DNA from 2 places in the Microvirgula sp. AG722 genome. Region 2 is predicted to be linked to the other one. Evidence: predicted binding sites of a transcription regulator. Region 2 holds the regulator's gene; the other holds the start of a gene.

Region 1 (4,168 bases), on a different contig from region 2:
CTGATATCGTAGTCGCGGAGAACGTGCAGTCCGTCCGGATACTCGGCCAGCAGCAGGCTGCGCACCCGTTCCAGCACTTCGTGGATATTGACGTCGTCCTGCACATGGCGCCGGTTCGGCGCCAGCAGGCGGTCGACCAGCGATTGCAGGCGCAACGCCTCGTTGCGGATGACATCGAGGTACTCGGTCAGGTCCGGGCGGTCATCGAGTTCCAGTGCCAGCAACTGCGCGGCACCCCGGATGCCGCCAAGCGGGTTCTTGATCTCGTGGGCGAGATTGCGGATCAGCTCGCGGTTCGCCTGCTGCTGGATCAGCAGGCGTTCCTCGTTGGCGATGCGGATCTGCTGGTCGATCGGCCGCAGCTCCAGCAGCGCCGCCGCGCCGTTGGCGTCGATCGGCGTCAGCGAGCAGTACAGGTGCAGGTGCAGCTGGTTGGTGGTGTCCAGCGTCAGATCGTGTTCGGTGAAACTGACATCGTTGTCGACGGCGGTGGCCAGGCCGCGCATCAGCGGCTGGGCATTGACGAACAGGCTCGACAGGGTGTGGCGGACCAGTTCGCGACTGCCCAGCGCCAGCAGGTTTTCGGCTGCCGGGTTGGCGTGGAGGATGGCGCCCTCGCGGTTGACGGCGAGGACCGCCGTGTCGAGCAGGGCAAGACCGGCGAAAACGGAATCGGGCATCGGCAGCCAAAAGGGAATGAATAACGACGATAAAGCAAAATGCCTGCCATGTGGCCGGCACCCGTGCCGGGCTCAGCGCGGACGGTCGGGCAGACGGCGCGGCGCGGGCCGGATGTCCATGTCGATATCGCGTACCGGTGCCGGCTGGCGATCACTCGCTGGCGGGATCGGTGCGATGGTGCCGAAGCGGGACGGCGGCGCATACGGCGCGGTCGGCACCGGGCGCGAGAGCCGGATGTCGGGCGGCGTCGGGTATGGTGTCGTGCCGTCCACCGGCACGGGCGCGGCGGTTACCGGCAGCGCCAGCAGCGCAGCCAGCAGCGGAAGGGCGGGGCGCAGAGTCATGCTGCCGATGATACGCCATCGACCGGGTCGGAAAAGGCTGAAAAAAGTGACCACGTCGAACGGACGGGCGAAGCGGGGTTTCCCCGCGGCGGCGGGGACGGAAGCGGGGCAGATCCTGTCAGCCGGCGTGCACCGCGCCACGGTGAACGTCGGTGCCCGGCCGTGCAAAAAAACCGGGGGACTGTCGTGTGACAGTCCCCCGTATCAGCCGGGCGGGCTCCCGGTGTTCCGGTGCCCGCCCTGCCAGGCCCTTACAGGCTGTAGTACTCGTCGAACTCGACCGGGTGCGGCGTCATGCGGATGCGGTTGACTTCCTGCATCTTGAGTTCGATGAAGGCATCGATCCACTCGTTGCTGAACACGCCGCCACGGGTCAGGAAGTCGCGGTCCTTGTCGAGCTCGCCCAGCGCTTCGTCCAGCGACGCGCAGACGGTCGGGATCAGCTTGTCTTCTTCCGGCGGCAGGTCGTACAGGTTCTTGCTGGCCGGTTCGCCCGGGTGGATCTTGTTCTGCACGCCGTCCAGGCCGGCCATCATCAGCGCGGCGAAGCACAGGTACGGGTTGGCCGAAGGGTCCGGGAAGCGCGCTTCGATGCGGCGGGCCTTCGGGCTGGCCACGTGCGGAATGCGGATCGAGGCCGAACGGTTGCGGGCCGAGTAGGCGAGCTTCACCGGGGCTTCGTAATGCGGCACGAGGCGCTTGTACGAGTTGGTGCCCGGGTTGGTGATCGCGTTCAGCGCCTTGGCGTGCTTGATGATGCCGCCGATGTAGTACAGCGCGAAGTCGGACAGGCCGGCATAGCCGTCACCGGCGAACAGGTTCACGCCGTCTTTCCAGATCGACTGGTGAACGTGCATGCCCGAGCCGTTGTCGCCGCAGATCGGCTTCGGCATGAAGGTGGCGGTCTTGCCGAAGCTGTGGGCGACGTTCTGCACCACGTACTTGGTGATCTGGGTCCAGTCGGCGCGCTGGGTCAGCGTGCTGAAGCGGGTGCCGATTTCACACTGGCCGGCGGTCGCCACTTCGTGGTGGTGCACTTCGACCGGCACGCCGAGTTCTTCCAGCACCAGGCACATTTGCGAGCGCATGTCCTGGAAGCTGTCGACCGGCGGGACCGGGAAGTAGCCGCCCTTGACGCGCGGACGGTGGCCGGTGTTGGCGCCGTCGAGCGGATCGGCGGACGACCAGGCGGCTTCTTCCGAGTTGATCTTCACGTGGCAGCCGGACATGTCGGCGTGCCAGGTGATGCTGTCGAACACGAAGAATTCCGGTTCCGGACCGAAGAAGGCGACATCGCCGATGCCGCTGGCCTTCAGGTAGGCTTCAGCGCGCTTGGCGATCGAACGCGGGCAGCGGTCGTAGCCCTTGCCGTCGGCCGGATCGACCACGTCGCAGGTCATGAACACCGTCGGTTCGTCGTAGAACGGGTCGATGAAGGCCGTCGCCGGGTCGGCGATCAGCAGCATGTCGGAGGCCTGGATACCCTTCCAGCCGGCGATGGACGAGCCATCGAACGCATGGCCGTGCTCGAACCAGGCTTCGGCATCTTCGGTCAGGACGTGCGCCGGGATGGTGACGTGCTGTTCCTTGCCCTTGGTGTCGGTAAAGCGCAGGTCAACGAACTTTACGTCGTTATCCTCGATCAGTTTCTTAACGTCGGCAGCCGCCATACAAATCTCCCAAAGTGTTCAGGTGTTACGAGTCGTTCAAGTTGAGGTCCGGGCGCACCGGATAGCTGGCAGAAAACATAGCAGAAACTGTGCCATGCCCGCTGTCGCGGCATTCCCGGGGACTGGACGCCGTCCCGTCCGGCTCGCTCAACGGCATGATGCACCATAAGCGTGCAATTTGCCGTGCGGTGGCACAAAACCGGTGCATTGCTGACGGGCATGCACCGGTTTGGACCGTCCGGCGACTGCCGGACAAGCCTTGTCATTGTCCGTGCATTCGCTGCTACTATAATCGCCCGAACATGACACCCGGCTTGCTGGCTTCGCGATGGACGACACAATTGACACAATTCTGGCCCGGGCCGCGACACGCGGACGCGAAGCGGGCAGCGCCTATGCCGGTGAGGTGACCCCGGCGGAGGCCTGGCGACTGGTCGAACTGGGCGCCGCGCGCCTGGTCGACGTGCGCAGCGCTGCCGAGTGGAGCTTTGTCGGCATGCCGCCGTCCGCGACCGGCATCGAATTCAGGACCTGGCCCGGCATGCAGCCCAATCCGGCCTTTGCCGGCCAGCTCGAAGCGGCGGTGGCGAAAGACCTGCCGGTCCTGTTCCTGTGCCGCAGCGGGGTCCGCTCGGTGGCCGCCGCCACGCTGGCGGCCGGGCTGGGCTACCAGGCCTACAACATCCTCGACGGCTTCGAGGGCCCGCTCGACGGGCAGGGCCAGCGCAACCGCCTTGGCGGCTGGCGTGTCAGCGGCCTGCCATGGCGGCAGGGCTGAGCCGCCCCGCGACCGAATTCCGAATTTCCCTTTGCGATAGTGACCATCATGACCCAACGCTACGCCGTTATCGGCAACCCGATTGCGCACAGCCAGTCGCCGTACATCCACCTCGAGTTCGCCCGCCTGCAGGGAGTGCCGCTGGCCTATGAACGCCTGCTGGCGCCGCTGGACGGCTTTGCCGCCAGCGTGCGCGATTTTGTCGCCGGCGGCGGCCACGGACTGAACGTGACCCTGCCGTTCAAGCTCGAAGCGCATGAGCTGGCGCGGCAGCACCTGACCGAGCGTGCCCGTGCGGCCGGGGCCGTCAATACGCTGACTTTCCGCGATGGCGAGGTCCATGGCGACAATACCGACGGTATCGGCCTGACCCGTGACATCACCGTCAACCTCGATGTCGCCATCGCCGGCAAGAATGTGCTGGTGCTGGGCGCCGGCGGCGCCGTGCGCGGCGTGCTGCTGCCGCTGCTGGAGCAGAAGCCGGCCAGCGTCACCCTGGTCAACCGCACGCTGGACAAGGCGCAGCAGGTTGCGGCCGACTTCGCCGGCTGGGGCCGGATCGAGGTCTGTGCGTACGAGCAACTGGCCGGACGCCACTTCGACATCGTCATCAACGGCACGTCGGCCGGTCTCAGCGGCGCGCTGCCGCCGCTGCCGGACGGGGTGCTGACCGACAGCGAGCTGGTCTACGACAT
Region 2 (4,168 bases):
TCGTCTGCAGCGCCCTCGCCGCCCATGCCGAAAAGGCCGACCGCAGCAAACCGATCAATATCGAAGCCGACCAGGCCAGTCTCGACCAGCAGAAGGGCGTGACCGTCTACGAAGGCAATGTGATCCTGACCCAGGGCACATCGAAGCTGACCGCCGCCAAACTGACGGTGAACCAGGACAAGGCCGGCAACCAGTACGGCACCGCCATCGGCAACCCGGCCACCTTCCGCCAGCGCCTCGACCCTGACAGCGACGGCAAGGTCGAGTGGATCAACGGCAAGGGCCAGCGCATTGACTACGACAACGCCAAGCAACTGGTTACAATCTATGACAACGGCAGAGTTCAGCGCGGTGGCGACGTCGTCACCGGCAATGTGATCATCTACGACGGCAAGACCCAGCAATTCCAGGCCACCGGCACCCGCAGCGATGCCCATGGCCAGGCAATGAAGGGCGGCAAGGGCCGTGTCACCGTGGTGATCCAGCCGCGTGAAAAGAAGGAAGGCGCCAATAAATGACGCAAGCCACCAGTCGCCTCAGCGTCCGCCACCTGCAGAAGCGCTACAAGAAGCGCACGGTGGTCCAGGACGTCTCGCTGGAAATCAACAGCGGCGAGGTCGTCGGTCTGCTCGGTCCGAACGGCGCCGGCAAGACCACCAGTTTCTACATGATCGTCGGCCTGGTGCCGGCCGATGCCGGCGACATCCATATCGACGATATCGATGCCAGCCATCTGGCCATCCACCAGCGTGCCCGGCTCGGCATCGGCTATCTGCCGCAGGAAGCCTCGATCTTCCGCAAGCTCACGGTCGAGGAAAACATTCTCGCCGTGCTTGAGCTGACCGGACTGAAAGGGGCGAAGATCCAGGAAGAACTGGAGCTGCTGCTCGACGATCTGAACATCGCCCACCTGCGCGACAACCCGGCGCTGTCGCTGTCCGGCGGCGAGCGCCGCCGGGTGGAAATCGCCCGCGCGCTGGCCATGCGCCCGCGTTTCATCCTGCTGGACGAACCGTTTGCCGGCGTTGACCCGATTGCCGTCATCGATATCCAGAAGATCATCTCCTACCTGAAGGAGCGCGGCATCGGCGTACTGATCACCGATCACAATGTTCGCGAAACCCTGCGCATCTGCGATCGGGCTTACATTATCAATGCCGGCAGCGTACTTGCCGCCGGCAAGCCCCAGGCGCTGGTCGAGGACGAAAATGTCCGCCGCGTCTACCTGGGCGAGCATTTCCACCTCTAGACAGCGGCCATGAAGCAAAGCCTCCAGCTCAAGCTGGGTCAGCAACTGACCCTTACGCCCCAACTGCAACAGTCGATCCGGCTGCTGCAGCTCTCGACGCTGGACTTGCAACAGGAAGTGGAACAGTTCATCGCCGACAATCCGCTGCTGGAGCGCGACGAGGGCCGTGACGAAAACGGCGCGGAAGTCAGCGATGCCGGCGAGATTGCCATCAACGGCCATGACGAGCCGCGTGAGCCACCGCAGCAGCAGGACGGGGCCGGCGGCAACGACGACAGCGCCACCGACCTGAACCTGGTCAACGACTGGTCCAGCTACGGCCGCAACGGCAGCGACGAAGACGACGACTGGGACCCGCACCAGAACCTGACCCGGGCCACCACGCTGCGCGAGCATCTGCTGGCGCAGCTGGCCGAGCTGCCGCTGTCGGTCCGCGACCGGGCAATGGCGATGGTCATCATCGAGGAACTGGACGACGACGGCTACCTGCCCTGCCCGCTGGAAGAGCTTGCCGTCCATCTGCCGGCGGAACTGGAGATCGATCCCGACGAGCTGACCGTGGCGCTGACCCTGGTCCAGCAGTTCGAGCCGGCCGGTGTCGCCTCGCGCGATCTGACCGAATCGCTGCTGCTGCAACTGGCGGCCCGGCCCGAGTCGCCGGCCAGGCCGCTGGCGCAGGACATCGTCCGCCACCACCTGCCGCTGCTCGCCAACCGCGACTTCACCCGGCTGCGCCGCGCCACCGGCGCCGACGACGAATCGATCCGGCAGGCCCAGGCGCTGATCGCCTCGCTGAACCCGCGTCCGGCCGCCGGTTTCGGCAGCGGCGACACCCACTACGTAATGGCCGACGTGCTGGTCCGTCGCGATCGCAACGGAATCTGGCTGCCCCTCTTGAATCCTGCGACTCAGCCCAAATTGAAAGTAAATCAGCTGTACGCGCAGATGCTCAGCCGGCACCGCGGCGAGGCCGGACAATTGTCCGGCCGGCTGCAGGAAGCCAAGTGGCTGATCCGCAACATCGAACAGCGGGCCGACACTATACTCAGGGTGTCGCAGGTCATCGTCGAGCGACAGCAGGCGTTCTTTGATCAGGGTGAAGTCGCAATGCGCCCCATGGTGCTGCGCGACGTCGCCGACGAATTGGGATTGCACGAGTCGACCATCTCCCGCGTGACCAGCAGCAAGTATCTGATCTGTCCGCGTGGCGTGTTCGAACTCAAGTACTTCTTCGGCACGGCGCTGGACACCGATTCCGGCGGCGAATGCTCGGCTACCGCCATCAAGGCGCGGTTGCGCAAGCTGATTGCCGACGAAGACCCGCACAAACCGCTGTCGGACAGCGTGCTGGCCGAACGGCTCGGTGACGAGGGCATCCAGGTTGCCCGCCGCACCGTCGCCAAGTATCGCGAGGCATTGCTGATACCACCGGTAAACCAGCGGAAAACGATTTAACGCGCGTCAAGGCGCGCCCCCTGCGTATCCAGCAACATGGATACGCCAGCCCACCAGAAGGAGTTAGGGTATGAACCTGAACATCACCGGCGTCCATCTCGAAGTCACTCCGAGCCTGCGCGACTACCTGTCGGAAAAAATCGACCGCATCACCCGCCACGTCGATAACGTCATTGCCGTCAACGTCGCCCTCTCGGTCGAGAAACTCGACCAGAAAGTGACGGTCGACGTTCACCTGAAGGGCAAGGACATCCACGTCGAGGAAGTCGCAGCCGACATGTATGCGGCCATCGACCTGGTTGCAGACAAGCTGGACAGACAGGTGCTGAAGCACAAGGAGAAGAGTACGGATCACTTCTCGGACAAGGCGCACAAGGCACAGGAGCTGTCCGCCGGCTCCGAAGCCTGAGCCTGAAGAAGACTCACAAGGGCAAGCGCCCGCGGTCGTCGTGCCGCTGGCTCAGGCCTGACTGAAAGGGGGGGACTGCCGGAAACGGCAGTCCCCCCGTTTGATTGCGGGCCCTCGCGCCCGGAGGGGTGCCGGCACAGGCATTCCGCTGCCGGTCCGCCCTTTGCTGGTGCAGACCGGCCGGGGTGCCCACTAATGCGGCAGACGCTCCCGCCGTAACCGGCTAGAATGGCCCCGTTTTGATTACTCGTACTCGTTGACGACCATGAGTCTGATCGCAAAGATCCTGCCCAGCACCGACCACCTGCTCGTCGATCTCGACGTCAGCAGCAAGAAACGCGTGTTCGAGCATGTCGGCATCCTGTTCGAGAACGCCTACGGCATTGCCCGCAGCACCGTTTTCGACAGCCTGTTCGCCCGGGAAAAACTCGGCTCCACCGGACTCGGTCACGGGGTTGCCATCCCGCACGGTCGCGCCAAGGGGCTCAAGGACGTCGCCGGCTGCTTCATCCGCCTGAAATCCCCGATTCCGTTCGACTCGCCCGATGGCAAGCCGGTCAGCCTGCTGTTCGTGCTGCTGGTGCCCGAGCAGGCAACCGACCTGCATCTGCAGGTACTGTCGGAACTCGCACAGATGTTCAGCCGCCGCCAGCTGCGCGAAGCGCTGGCCGCCGCACCGGATGCCCAGACCCTGTTCCAGCTTCTGACCACCCAGCAGGACAGCCATGCCTAGCATCACGGTCAGGAAGCTTTATCAGGACAACCGGCAGAAACTCAATCTGAACTGGGTCGCCGGCTCGTCCGGCATCGACAACCTGATCGGCACCGACGACCAGCGGCCAACCCTGGCCCTGGTCGGCCACCTGAACCTGATCCACCCGAACAGCCTGCAGGTGCTCGGCGTCGCCGAATGCGACTACCTGAACCAGCTGGGACAGGACGCGGCCCGCGAAGCGCTGGAGCAGCTGTTCCGGCTGCCGATGTCGGCCATCATCGTCGCCAACGGCCAGCCGGTTCCGGCCGCACTGAAGGCCGCCTGCGAACACCAGCGCGTG

What was found. The regulator sigma-54, encoded in region 2, starts transcription at its own class of promoters, with help from an activator protein. The targets are predictions, from matches to a motif close to CTGGCACGCTTCATGCTT.
Region 1: glnA (type I glutamate--ammonia ligase) is a predicted target of sigma-54. The motif match lies at 2,774-2,791, and genes of this name have one in related genera.

Annotation. Positions count from the first base shown of each region.
Region 1 covers NZ_QLTJ01000002.1:404,938-409,105, reverse strand. The annotation lists gene glnL (nitrogen regulation protein NR(II)) at 1-680, opposite strand, end outside; gene DFO50_RS05485 (hypothetical protein) at 753-1,025, opposite strand; gene glnA (type I glutamate--ammonia ligase) at 1,277-2,695, opposite strand; gene DFO50_RS05475 (rhodanese-like domain-containing protein) at 3,024-3,473, shown strand; gene aroE (shikimate dehydrogenase) at 3,522-4,168, shown strand, end outside.
Region 2 covers NZ_QLTJ01000004.1:31,686-35,853, reverse strand. The annotation lists gene lptA (lipopolysaccharide transport periplasmic protein LptA) at 1-518, shown strand, start outside; gene lptB (LPS export ABC transporter ATP-binding protein) at 515-1,249, shown strand; gene DFO50_RS07925 (RNA polymerase factor sigma-54) at 1,259-2,704, shown strand; gene hpf (ribosome hibernation-promoting factor, HPF/YfiA family) at 2,775-3,113, shown strand; gene ptsN (PTS IIA-like nitrogen regulatory protein PtsN) at 3,379-3,846, shown strand; gene hprK (HPr(Ser) kinase/phosphatase) at 3,839-4,168, shown strand, end outside.